Regions from separate parts of the Bacillus sp. CGMCC 1.60114 genome, predicted to be linked through region 1. Evidence: riboswitches for the same ligand, from Rfam matches in the RefSeq annotation. Region 1 holds a riboswitch; the other holds the start of a gene.
What was found. A riboswitch is a leader RNA that binds a small molecule or an ion and turns the genes downstream of it on or off. The one in region 1 is predicted to bind lysine.
Positions count from the first base shown of each region.

Region 2: another riboswitch for lysine. It lies ahead of ACFQZ1_RS25230 (amino acid permease); the one in region 1 lies ahead of lysA (diaminopimelate decarboxylase).

Region 1 covers NZ_JBHTHG010000012.1:152,753-158,436, reverse strand. The annotation lists gene ACFQZ1_RS06805 (LTA synthase family protein) at 1-1,136, opposite strand, end outside; gene ACFQZ1_RS06800 (DUF3888 domain-containing protein) at 1,327-1,722, shown strand; lysine riboswitch at 1,813-1,995, shown strand; gene lysA (diaminopimelate decarboxylase) at 2,177-3,493, shown strand; SAM riboswitch class I at 3,619-3,727, shown strand; gene ACFQZ1_RS06790 (YezD family protein) at 3,797-3,940, shown strand; gene ACFQZ1_RS06785 (phosphoadenylyl-sulfate reductase) at 4,032-4,736, shown strand; gene sat (sulfate adenylyltransferase) at 4,872-5,684, shown strand, end outside.
Region 2 covers NZ_JBHTHG010000118.1:777,196-782,879, forward strand. The annotation lists gene ACFQZ1_RS25220 (VOC family protein) at 1-722, opposite strand, end outside; gene ACFQZ1_RS25225 (sulfite exporter TauE/SafE family protein) at 1,079-1,978, shown strand; lysine riboswitch at 2,285-2,478, shown strand; gene ACFQZ1_RS25230 (amino acid permease) at 2,586-4,055, shown strand; gene ACFQZ1_RS25235 (iron-sulfur cluster biosynthesis family protein) at 4,166-4,468, shown strand; gene ACFQZ1_RS25240 (NAD-dependent protein deacylase) at 4,542-5,324, opposite strand; gene pcp (pyroglutamyl-peptidase I) at 5,349-5,684, opposite strand, start outside.

The DNA.
Region 1 (5,684 bases):
AATCCCCAACCAACAGACATTTGTTCTGCATTTGTATAGTCTTGTAAGTTAAAATAGCGATCATATCCGAGTGCAGGATACATCGAATCACGATTCCAAAATGTTTTATCATTTGAATGAAATACAGCAGAGTAATATCCATATTTTTTGAGTTGCTCTGGTGTAGCTGTATATTCATTATTAGCATGTGTAAAGAAAACAGAGCCGCGATCAAGCGGGTATAAAGAGTTTTCAATAATAAACTCAGCGTCTGATGTTTTTCCTTGTCCAGTTTGATGGTAAAAGTTATCAAAATAATAGCTATCTTTAATGAAGTCATTTAAAAAGGGTGTAATTTCTTTTCCATTTATTTTTTGGTTGATGACAAAACTTTGTGTGGATTCCATTGAAATTAAAATAACATTTTTACCTTTTGCCACACCGAATAACTCTTTGCTTTCTTGTCTATCTTTTGTTTTTACGTAGTTATCAATTTCGGAAAAGCTATCTCCGCTTGCAAAGACACGCTGAGCAGAAGATTTCGATTGTAGTGCAATATCATAAACATGATAAGTATACAAACCAAGATTTTTCACAACTGTTTGGCGATCAAATGAATGTGAAAAAAGTTGTGGTTTATAAATAACTGAAATAACCATTTGTAAAGCTAATGCTGCTGTTACACCGCTAAAAAACGTTCGTTTCTCTTGCCGAGATAGAGGAGTAGTATCACAAAAACTAGGGGATTTACGAGATAAAATGGCTAAAATAATTACATCAGCAAATAATAGAAGTGTTTTATACGTAAATAGTTCTTTAATACTTGTCCCTAAATCAGCCATATTATTTGTTTGAAATAATACAGGGAATGTTACAAAATCATCGTAAAATCCATAAAACATAGCATTGCCAAATAAAATAAAGGATAGCACGATACTAATACTTATAATGATTCGGTTTCGATGTTTTGTTGCTAATAAAGCGAAACCGAAAAATAACAATAACGAAGCTAATGGATTAAAGAACAACATAATTTGTTCGAAAGCGTTATCAATTTTCATGTCAAAAGCTAATCTGTATACAATATATGTTTTAATCCATAACAAGACGACAGCTACGAGAGCAAATCGTACTTTTGGAAACAAACGTTGTCTCATAAAGGGCTCCTCCCACTACCTACAAGTATCGCCTTTTTTATGTATATGATAGGCTACATATCTATATGTTTTTTACTATGTGTACTATTATATAAAAACATAGCGAAATTGTGGATGATTTTCTAACAATTGGATAGAAAAAGAAGAGAAGGATAAAATAAAGGCATTGATTGAAAGATGGAGGAGTACTATGAAGAAAATATGTTGTTTTATATTAAGTTGTTTCATTTTACTTGGAAATCCAGCTTCTTTCTCTGCTGAGCATGAACCGTTATTACTAGAAGATGCGCTTTATTCTGTGTTGTTTCCAAGGATAAATGAAGCAATTCAAAAACATTATGGAAAACAAAAGCCGTACGATTGTCCGAAAATTGTTAGTCTAAAAAAAATGTACAGTGGTACATATTTGTTTCAGGCATCTATTGAAATAATTAAATATGAGCCAGGAACAGCGGGGAAAAAGCTTCCTCCGTTTGAAAAAGTAACGATTATATTTGAAAATGATAGTGGTGAATGGACTGTGAAAAATATAGATGTAAAGCGCTTACCAGATAATACGAAACTCACTTGTCCTAAACCAATATAAAAAAAGTGTTTGACAAATAAATTAGTCATTTGTTATTGTTAATAGCAACAAAAAGATGCTTGAAAATTAAATAGACTTACCTCATCTACACTCAAAGGTAGAGGCTGCGATAATCAAAAGTAAACTATGGGAAATAAAGTGGTATTCGTGATCATAGGTTGAAAGGGGTTATCGCCGAAATATATGAATGACCACTTCATTCATATATTGGGACTGCATTGAATAAATGTAGTACTGTCATAAGTATTTTGCTTATGGAGAGCTATTAGGAGATGTTTGATGCGGTTTCTTATTTGAGAAAATAACACTACGTTTATTTTTTCGTCATATATTCTTCTAATAAGAAACGCGTGTGAACATTGTTCCGCGCGTTTTTTGTTTATCCAAATTAGGAATAATAGTAATAAATAATAAATGTAATAGAGGGTTTTGCGAAAATAAGGGAGGAATTCACATGTATTTACACGGCACAAGCCGCATTAATGAGCAAGGACACTTAGAAATTGGAGGATGCGATGCTACTGAACTTACAAGAGCATATGGGACACCACTTTATGTTTACGATGAAGCAGCAATTCGTGAGAAATGTCGTGCATTTCATCGTGCTTTTAGGGAAAGTGGGTTCTCTTATCAAGTAGCGTATGCAAGCAAAGCGTTCTTGTGCATGGAAATGTGCAGGTTAGCTGCCGAAGAAAGCATGTCGCTAGATGTTGTTTCCAGTGGAGAACTATATACGGCATTGCAAGCGGGATTTCCAGCAGAGCGCATCCATTTTCATGGTAATAATAAAACAGAAGAAGAAATAAGAATGGCATTAGAAGCTAACATCGGCTGTTTTGTTGTAGATAACTTTTTTGAATTAGAAGTATTGCATGATTTAGCGAAAGAATACGGGCAAATTGTGAATATCTTATTGCGTGTGACGCCGGGAGTAGAAGCGCATACACATGAATATATTACAACCGGGCAAGATGATTCTAAGTTTGGTTTTGGTATTTCAACAGGGCATGCATCACAAGCGATAAAAAATGCATTAGAAAAATCAAACTATCGTGTATTAGGAATTCATTCTCATATCGGATCGCAAATTTTTGAGACGGCAGGATTTATTCGTGCGATTGAAGTGCTTCAGAATTTCTTGGAAACAGTGCGAAAAGAAATGAACTATGTAGCTCCAGTATTAAATGTAGGGGGCGGTTTTGGAATTCGTTATACGGAAGGGGATACACCGCTTGCCCTTGGTGAATATGTGAAAGCTGTGACGGATGCGGTACGCGAGCAGTTTACAGTATGCGAATATCCACTTCCAGAAATTTGGGTGGAACCAGGCCGTAGTATTGTTGGAGATGCAGGAACAACGTTGTATACAGTAGGTGCAATTAAAGATATTCCAGGCATCCGTAAATATGTATCAGTTGATGGAGGTATGACAGATAATCTTCGCCCAGCACTTTATGGAGCTCGTTATGAAGCATTGCTAGCAAACCGAGCGAATGAATCTGCTGAAGAGGTTGTTTCAATTGCGGGCAAATGTTGTGAAAGTGGAGATATGCTCATTTGGGATGTAGAGCTTCCAAAAGTTGTTTCTGGTGATCTCTTAGCTATTTCTTGTACAGGGGCATATGGTTATTCGATGGCGAATAATTACAATCGTATTCGTCGCCCGTCAGTTGTATTTGCAAAAAACGGAAAATCACAAGTTGTTGTCGAAAGAGAATCGTATGAAAATCTTATTGAGAACGATCGCATACGTGTAAAGGAACTTGTATGACTACGTTCTTACTTAGCTGAAGGGGGAGTTGTTTAGGTGAACAGCTCCTTTTTTTTATAATAAATAAAATTTATCGGAAAACTGGGATTGAAAAAAATCAGAATTGTGATAAAATACAAATATAATTCTTATCAAGAGTGGCGGAGGGAACTGGCCCGAAGAAGCCCGGCAACCTACTTTATAGGAGTAAGGTGCTACTTCCAGCAAAATGGCATCCATTTTGGAAGATAAGGTAGATACGTTACCGGAACAGTCTTTTCGAAATGGGAAAGATTTTTTTTATGAAAAAGGGGGGGGCTGTTCGTGGGAGTACGCGGACAATTTGAAGAAGTAGCAAATAAGATTCAATCTATGCTTACTGATATGAAATATGGTTCTATTACAATTGTTGTGCAAGATGGTAAAGTGATTCAGCTTGAAAAAAGTGAAAAAGTACGCTTAAAATAAGCACGCTGACTAGAAAAACTAGAGGCGGCTTTAATCTATTTCTATAGATTAAAGCCGCCTTTTTATATGGGCGTTGTGAAGGGGGAGAACGATGTTAACGTACGAAACATGGCAAGATAATTTTGTTTCCTTTCAGGAAGACGACGAAACGAAAGGCGCTTTGGAAGCAATACGCTGGGCATATGAACATTATGATCAGGATATTGTTTATGCATGCAGCTTTGGAATAGAAGGAATGGTTTTATTGCATGTAATTAACCAAGTAAATCCATCTGCAAAGGTTGTATTTTTAGATACAAATGTTCATTTTCAAGAAACATATGACTTGATCAAAAAAGTCAGGGAGCGATTTCCTAATTTGAATATTATTGAAAAGCAACCGGCACTTACACTTGAGGAACAAGCAAAAGAGTATGGTGATAAATTATGGGAACATAATCCAAACCTTTGTTGTCAATTAAGGAAAATTAAGCCGTTAGAAGAAGCGCTAACAGGTAGGAAAGCATGGATATCCGGTTTAAGAAGAGAACAGTCTGAAACGCGAAAACATACACAGTTTGTCAATCAAGATCATCGCTTTCAATCTGTTAAAATCTGTCCGCTTATTCATTGGACTTGGAAAGAAGTATGGCGCTACGTATATAAGCATAATTTGCCATACAATCCACTCCATGATATTGGGTATCCGAGCATCGGATGTGAAAAATGTACAGTGCAGGTGCAAGCGGGTGGAGATTCGAGAGATGGGCGCTGGGCCGGAAAGCTGAAAACAGAGTGTGGTCTTCATTATCAATAAAGTGAAACTTCCATCAGTAGATTTTTTCTTTATCGCCCGCTAATAGAAAGCTCTCACCAATCGGGTTCTTACTGCACGTTAGTGCGAGGTAAAAGTTACTATCTGTTAAAACTTGATAAAGAAGGGGAAAAGAAAATGAGTGATATAAAAACATTAGTAAATCGAATCGATACAACATATAAAACAGCACATATCGTAAAAGAAATTGAGTTAGATGGAATTGCATTAAGTGATTTAGAGCTCATTGCGATTGGTGGATATAGCCCGCTTACTGGCTTTTTAGGAAAGAATGATTACGTATCAGTAGTAGAAACAATGCGATTAGTAGATGGAGATGTTTGGAGCATTCCAATTACATTGCCTATAACAGAGGAAAAAGCGAAGGAATTAGAAGTAGGAGAAGAAGTTCGGCTTGTAAAAGAAGGTGTAACTTACGGTGTGATTCAAGTTCAAGAGATTTATACGCCTGATAAAGAAAAGGAGGCGTTACTTGTCTATAAAACGGTAGAAGAAGCACATCCGGGTGTTAAGAAATTATACGAGCGTCCGGATATATACGTGGGAGGACCGATTACGCTTGTGAAACGGATTAGAAAAGAAAAATTTGCCGCTTATCATTTAGATCCGAGTGAAACACGAGCAGAGTTTGCACGGCGTGATTGGAAAACAATCGTTGGTTTTCAAACAAGAAATCCAGTTCATCGCGCACATGAATATATTCAAAAAACAGCGCTTGAAATTGTTGATGGCCTGTTTTTAAACCCGCTTGTTGGAGAAACGAAGTCAGATGATATTCCAGCTGATGTTCGAATGGAAAGTTACGAAGTACTTTTAGAAAACTATTATCCAAAAGATCGTGTCTTTTTAGCGGTATTTCCAGCAGCGATGCGATATGCTGGGCCGCGTGAAGCGATTTTTCATGCACTTGTAAGAAGAAACTTTGGGTGT
Region 2 (5,684 bases), on a different contig from region 1:
TCCCCGCAGTTCTGTAATTGATTCTGTACCACTCCATTTCCTATCGGTTCACAAAGTTGAATTGTTATTTTCCCAAGAGAGAAACTTCGAAATACCGCATTCCACTCTTTATCTATTTTTGGTGTACTCATTTCTATTTGCAATAACTCTTCCCATAGTTTGCTTGTTTCATTTACATTATTAACAGCGTAAAACACTGTTTTCATTCCAATTACATTATTGTCATGAAGTGAAATCACTCCTTTTTTCTGTAAATCTGCTCTTCTTTTTCCATCCGATTCACCCCACTCAATAAAAAACGGGAATCTAGGACCGCCATCCTCCTGTTCAATGAATAGCATTTTCCAGCTTAATAGAGTACCATCATCTCTTAAACGTTTTCCCTCCAATGGACCATTTATATGAAACCCTTTCTCCAATAATTTCTTAGCAAGCTCTTCCATATGTTCTGTACGCAATGCAATTTGGATCATCCCTTCCCCTTTTTGCAACTTATGAACAGTTTGCTGAATGAGAGGATTCTCTGCTCTGTTTGCGGCTTCTTTGTTCTGAACTGCTAAAAACTCAATATACGCCAAATCAAAATAACATAAGCTATTATATGTCCCCCAATTCGTATGCTCTCCTCCTTGTACTGTATGAAATCCGAGTATCTTCATTTGTTTTATCACTTCAGCTGGAGAGCATTGAACTACGTGAACAAGATGATCAAACTGTAACATCTCATCACCATCCTTACTTTTATTATTTTTAGTGTATTACTTTTCATTTATTTCTTGCAATTCAAAATTTTATAGAAAACCCAGTTGTTTTATATGATTAATGTGTATTATAATGAAAAAAATTAGAATATGATAAAGCTGATTGGAAAACCAAAGGCTCTTTTCTCATTAGAGAAAGGAGCCTTTTTTATTTTATCTCGCTACTTTTGGGCAGTAACACTCCCTCCTCAAGATTCTGAGAAGTCAAAGGAGATAGATGGGAGAAAACTGTCCGTAAAATTCAACTAACCATTAATAGAGGATAAAGAACCTCCACTGATGGTAGTTTCACTTTATTATAAACGGAGGTATTAAACATGCAAAAATTAATTGTCTTTGCTATCATTGGTTTTTTTGCACAACTCATTGATGGAGCTTTAGGAATGGCTTATGGGGTAACATCTTCTTCATTATTACTCATGTTTGGAATTGCACCAGCCGTTGCTTCAGCATCTGTTCATTTAGCCGAAGTTGTTACAACTGCCGCTTCTGGTATTTCACATATCCGATTTGGAAATGTCGATAAATATACTGTTTCAAGGCTAACATTACCAGGTGCCATTGGCGCTTTTGTAGGTGCTTGCTTTTTAAGTAACTTACCAGGAAATTTAATTAAACCGTATATTTCAGTGTTTTTATTCGTGTTAGGTGTATATATCTTATTAAGATTTATTTTACAAAAACAAGTTGTTCAAACAAATAATAAACGTCTGTCTGGTAAGCAATTAATTCCACTTGGCCTTTTTGCAGGTTTTGTAGATTCAACAGGCGGTGGCGGCTGGGGACCTATTACTACTCCTGTTTTACTTGCACGCGGGAATGAAGCAAGAAAAGTTGTAGGTTCTGTAGATACGAGTGAATTTCCTGTCTCATTAGCTGCCACATTGGGATTTTTCATTTCTCTTGGCTGGGAACAGATCAGTTGGTTTTGGGTGTTTGCTCTTATGCTTGGCGGTATTATTGCAGCACCTATTGCTGCATGGTTAGTACGAATTGTTCCTTCACATTTACTTGGGGTTCTTGTCGGAGGGCTTATTATTTTTACTAACATTCGTACGCTATTAACAGCTTTTAGAATAGATCAAGATATAATATTTCTTTCTTACATTGCAATAGGTCTTGCCGTTACAATTGCACTGATAATTACGACTCGTAATCAATCACAACATACAAACAAAAAAATTGTATATAACAAACAAAAACAAGTTTCCCCATAAAGGGAAGCTTGTTTTCTTTTAGTCTCCTTTTCGACAATATATTTTGTCGAAATTTATTTGTCTCAATTTTCTGTTAATTTTAAAGGATTTTTTGAAACACAATGCGAAACTATTGTATAACCTTTTTCAACAAGAGGTTACATATTACATATTTTTTAGGATCGGGATGAGTTTTGAAAGCGCTTTTCTAAAATAGCCGTTCTTTTTTCTCTTTTTTTCTACAAAAAAGTCCTTGCAATATTCCCAGAAAATCATTACAATTGCGATATATTAAAAATCATAGCAATAGAAAAATCCTCATCAATCCGATGAGGTAGAGGTTGCGGCTTTTATTAGTAGTCCGGACGAGACACAGAGAACGTCAATAACTCCGAATGAAAGGAAAAGCTGCCGAAGTTTATGCTTCTTCTCTGGAAGTATATGCTGGGGCTGTTTTCGAATAGGAACAGAACTGTCACGTTTACAAAATTACCGTGTAAATGTGGGGCGCTATCTTAACGGAAGGTATGATGGGGTGGCTATTTTTGAAATGCTCCGCTAAATTCTTTTGGCGGTTTTTTTAATTCCCCCCGCTCCTTCCCATCTAACAAGAAAAGGAGTGTTGAAAATGAACGGCGCAACTACAAAAGTTACCTCTACATCTACAAGTCAATCTGCACAAACACATGGTGAGCTAAAACGTGGATTGAAATCTCGCCATCTTACAATGATTTCACTTGGTGGTACAATTGGAACAGGTTTATTCCTAGCAAGCGGTGGAGTTGTCCACACAGCTGGTCCTGGTGGCGCTCTCGTCGCCTATGCTGCAATTGGTATTATGGTATATTTTTTAATGACAAGTTTAGCAGAATTAGCATCGTACATCCCTGTAGCAGGATCTTTCAGCACATACGCAACAAGATTTGTTGATCCATCTCTTGGGTTTGCATTAGGTTGGAACTACTGGTATAACTGGGCCATCACGATTGCTGCTGAACTCTCTGCAGTTACATTAATTATGAAGTATTGGTTCCCAAATACTTCTTCCCTGCTTTGGAGTGGTATTTGTTTAGCTATTATGTTCCTTTTAAATTATTTATCTGTTAAAGGATTTGGGGAAGCTGAATATTGGTTTGCACTTATTAAAGTTGTAACTGTTATCGCCTTTTTAATTGTCGGTTTTCTTATGATTTTCGGTATTATGGGCGGAGAACCAGTTGGTTTTAAAAACTTCACAGTTGCAGATGCACCGTTTAGCGGCGGCTTCATGGCAATTATTGGTGTGTTTATGGCAGCCGGATTTTCATTCCAAGGAACAGAATTATTAGGAGTTGCGGCTGGGGAAACTAAAGATCCACAACGCAGTATTCCAAAAGCAATTCGCAGCATCTTTTGGCGAATTCTACTGTTCTATATTTTAGCAATTCTTGTAATTGGTTTACTCATTCCATATACAGACAAAAACCTTGCAGCAAGTGATGTGACAGTAAGTCCATTTACACTTGTATTCGCTAAAGCAGGTGTTGCCTTTGCGGCATCAGTAATGAACGCCGTTATTTTAACAGCTGTTCTGTCTGCTGGTAACTCTGGTATGTATGCAGCATCACGTATGCTTTGGGATCTAGCAAACCAAGGTAAAGCACCTAAATTTTTAGGAAAACTAAATAGTCGTGGTATACCTGTAAATGCATTGATTGCAACATCATTAGTTGGATGTGCTGCTTTCTTAGCTTCTTTATTCGGTGATGGCGTGGTCTATGTATGGCTCTTAAATGCTTCTGGTATGTCAGGCTTCATCGCTTGGATCGGAATTGCAATTAGTCACTACCGTTTCCGTAAGGCATACATCGCACAAGGAAAAGATTTAAATGACTTACCATATAAAGCAAAATGGTTCCCATTCGGTCCTATCTTTGCATTTGTACTATGTTTAATCGTTATTCTTGGTCAAAACTACGGTGCATTTATGGGAAAATCTATTGACTGGGACGGTATACTCGTTTCATATATTGGCCTACCTCTTTTCTTAATACTTTGGTTAGGTTATAAATTTACAAAGAAAACAAAAGTCATTCCATTAGATAAATGTGAGCTTTAAAAATAACAACCTATCAACGAAAGTTGATAGGTTTTCTTATGTGCCCGAGTAGCCGGTTCATTATATTTTTGCCATAATAGAATAAGAGTTTAAGAAAAGGAAGGGATTACATGAATATTCGTGTTACAAATACAGCAAAAGAAAAACTGCAACAATTACAAAATGGAGGTAAAACAATCATTAGAGTAAAAGGAACTATAGGCAATACCTGTACTGTCTATGTGAATATCGATTTAATTGTCGATGAATATCATGCCAATGATGTCGTATTTGAAGATGAACAGCTTGTTATTCAAATCGATGACTTCACAAAAGATTATATCGGAAACACAATGACGCTAGATTACAATACAGGCTTTAAAATTACAACACCAAGTGAAACGATTGTTTATGGTTTATCGCTGAAAAAATAATATAAAAATGTAGTGTTCAAAAAAGAGAAGGCACATATGATCGTTTCATATGTGCCCTTCTTTTTAAATTTTTTTAGTTTACATCTTCTGTTCTTAAAAATCCATCCACAAATTCTCCAATTGTTTCATGAAACGCATAATCAAAATACGATTCTTGCCCCGTTCGCTCGTCATTAATAAGGATTGTCGTTGCCCCTATTTCTCGTTTTGCTATTTGCGGGAATGACGCTACAGGCTGTACTTTTAACGACGTTCCCATTACAAGCAATACATCTGTTTCATACAAGCGTTCAATGGCTGTTTGAAATTGAGGCAATGTGTCTCCATATAACACAACGTCAGGATTTAAAATGAAATTACACTTCTCACAGCGCGGCACTTCATGTGCAATCATATATTGTAAGTTATATTTCGTACGACACTTTGGACAATGAGCAGATTGTAATGTACCATGTAAATCAATGACACGTTTACTTCCGCCTAATTGATGAAGTCCATCAATATTTTGTGTTAAAACAACAAGATCTTTTCCGCTCTCTTCTAACTGCGCAATAAATACATGTCCTCTATTCGGCTTATATTGATGAAATGTTTCAATTTGAAAGATTGCTTTATAATGTTTCCAAAAATCTTTCGGGTTTCGATTATAATATCCTCTTGATAAATACATTTCTACATTTGCATCTGCATACAAACCGTTTGCTGATCGAAAGTCTGGAATCCCACTCTCTGTACTTGCACCTGCCCCAGTTAACACCGTAATCTTCTTAGCATTGTCAATGATAGAACGCACTTCTCCATAATGCTGCACAACATTCACCTCTATGTATATTTCTTCTTTCATTATAACAGGCATATGCAACAACTTAGAAATTTTTTCTTAATGCGTTGTACCTTCTGCTACTACTATATCTATTTTTACTTCCAAAGCTGTTTGTATTAAAAGCTCTATTCCTTTTGTAATGTTAGAAAGTGACATGCTCGGTTGACCAGAATATGCACTCGCTTGTTCCGGTAAAAACGGAATATGTACAAAACCACCAGAAATATGCTCTTCCTGTTTAGCTAATATGTGCATAAGTCCGTAAAAAAGATGATTACAGACAAACGTCCCTGCTGTTTGTGAAACAGATGCTGGAATTCCTCCTTCACGAAGTTGCTTCACAATCGCTTTTATGGGAAGTGTTGACCAATACGCCACTGGACCATCATCAAT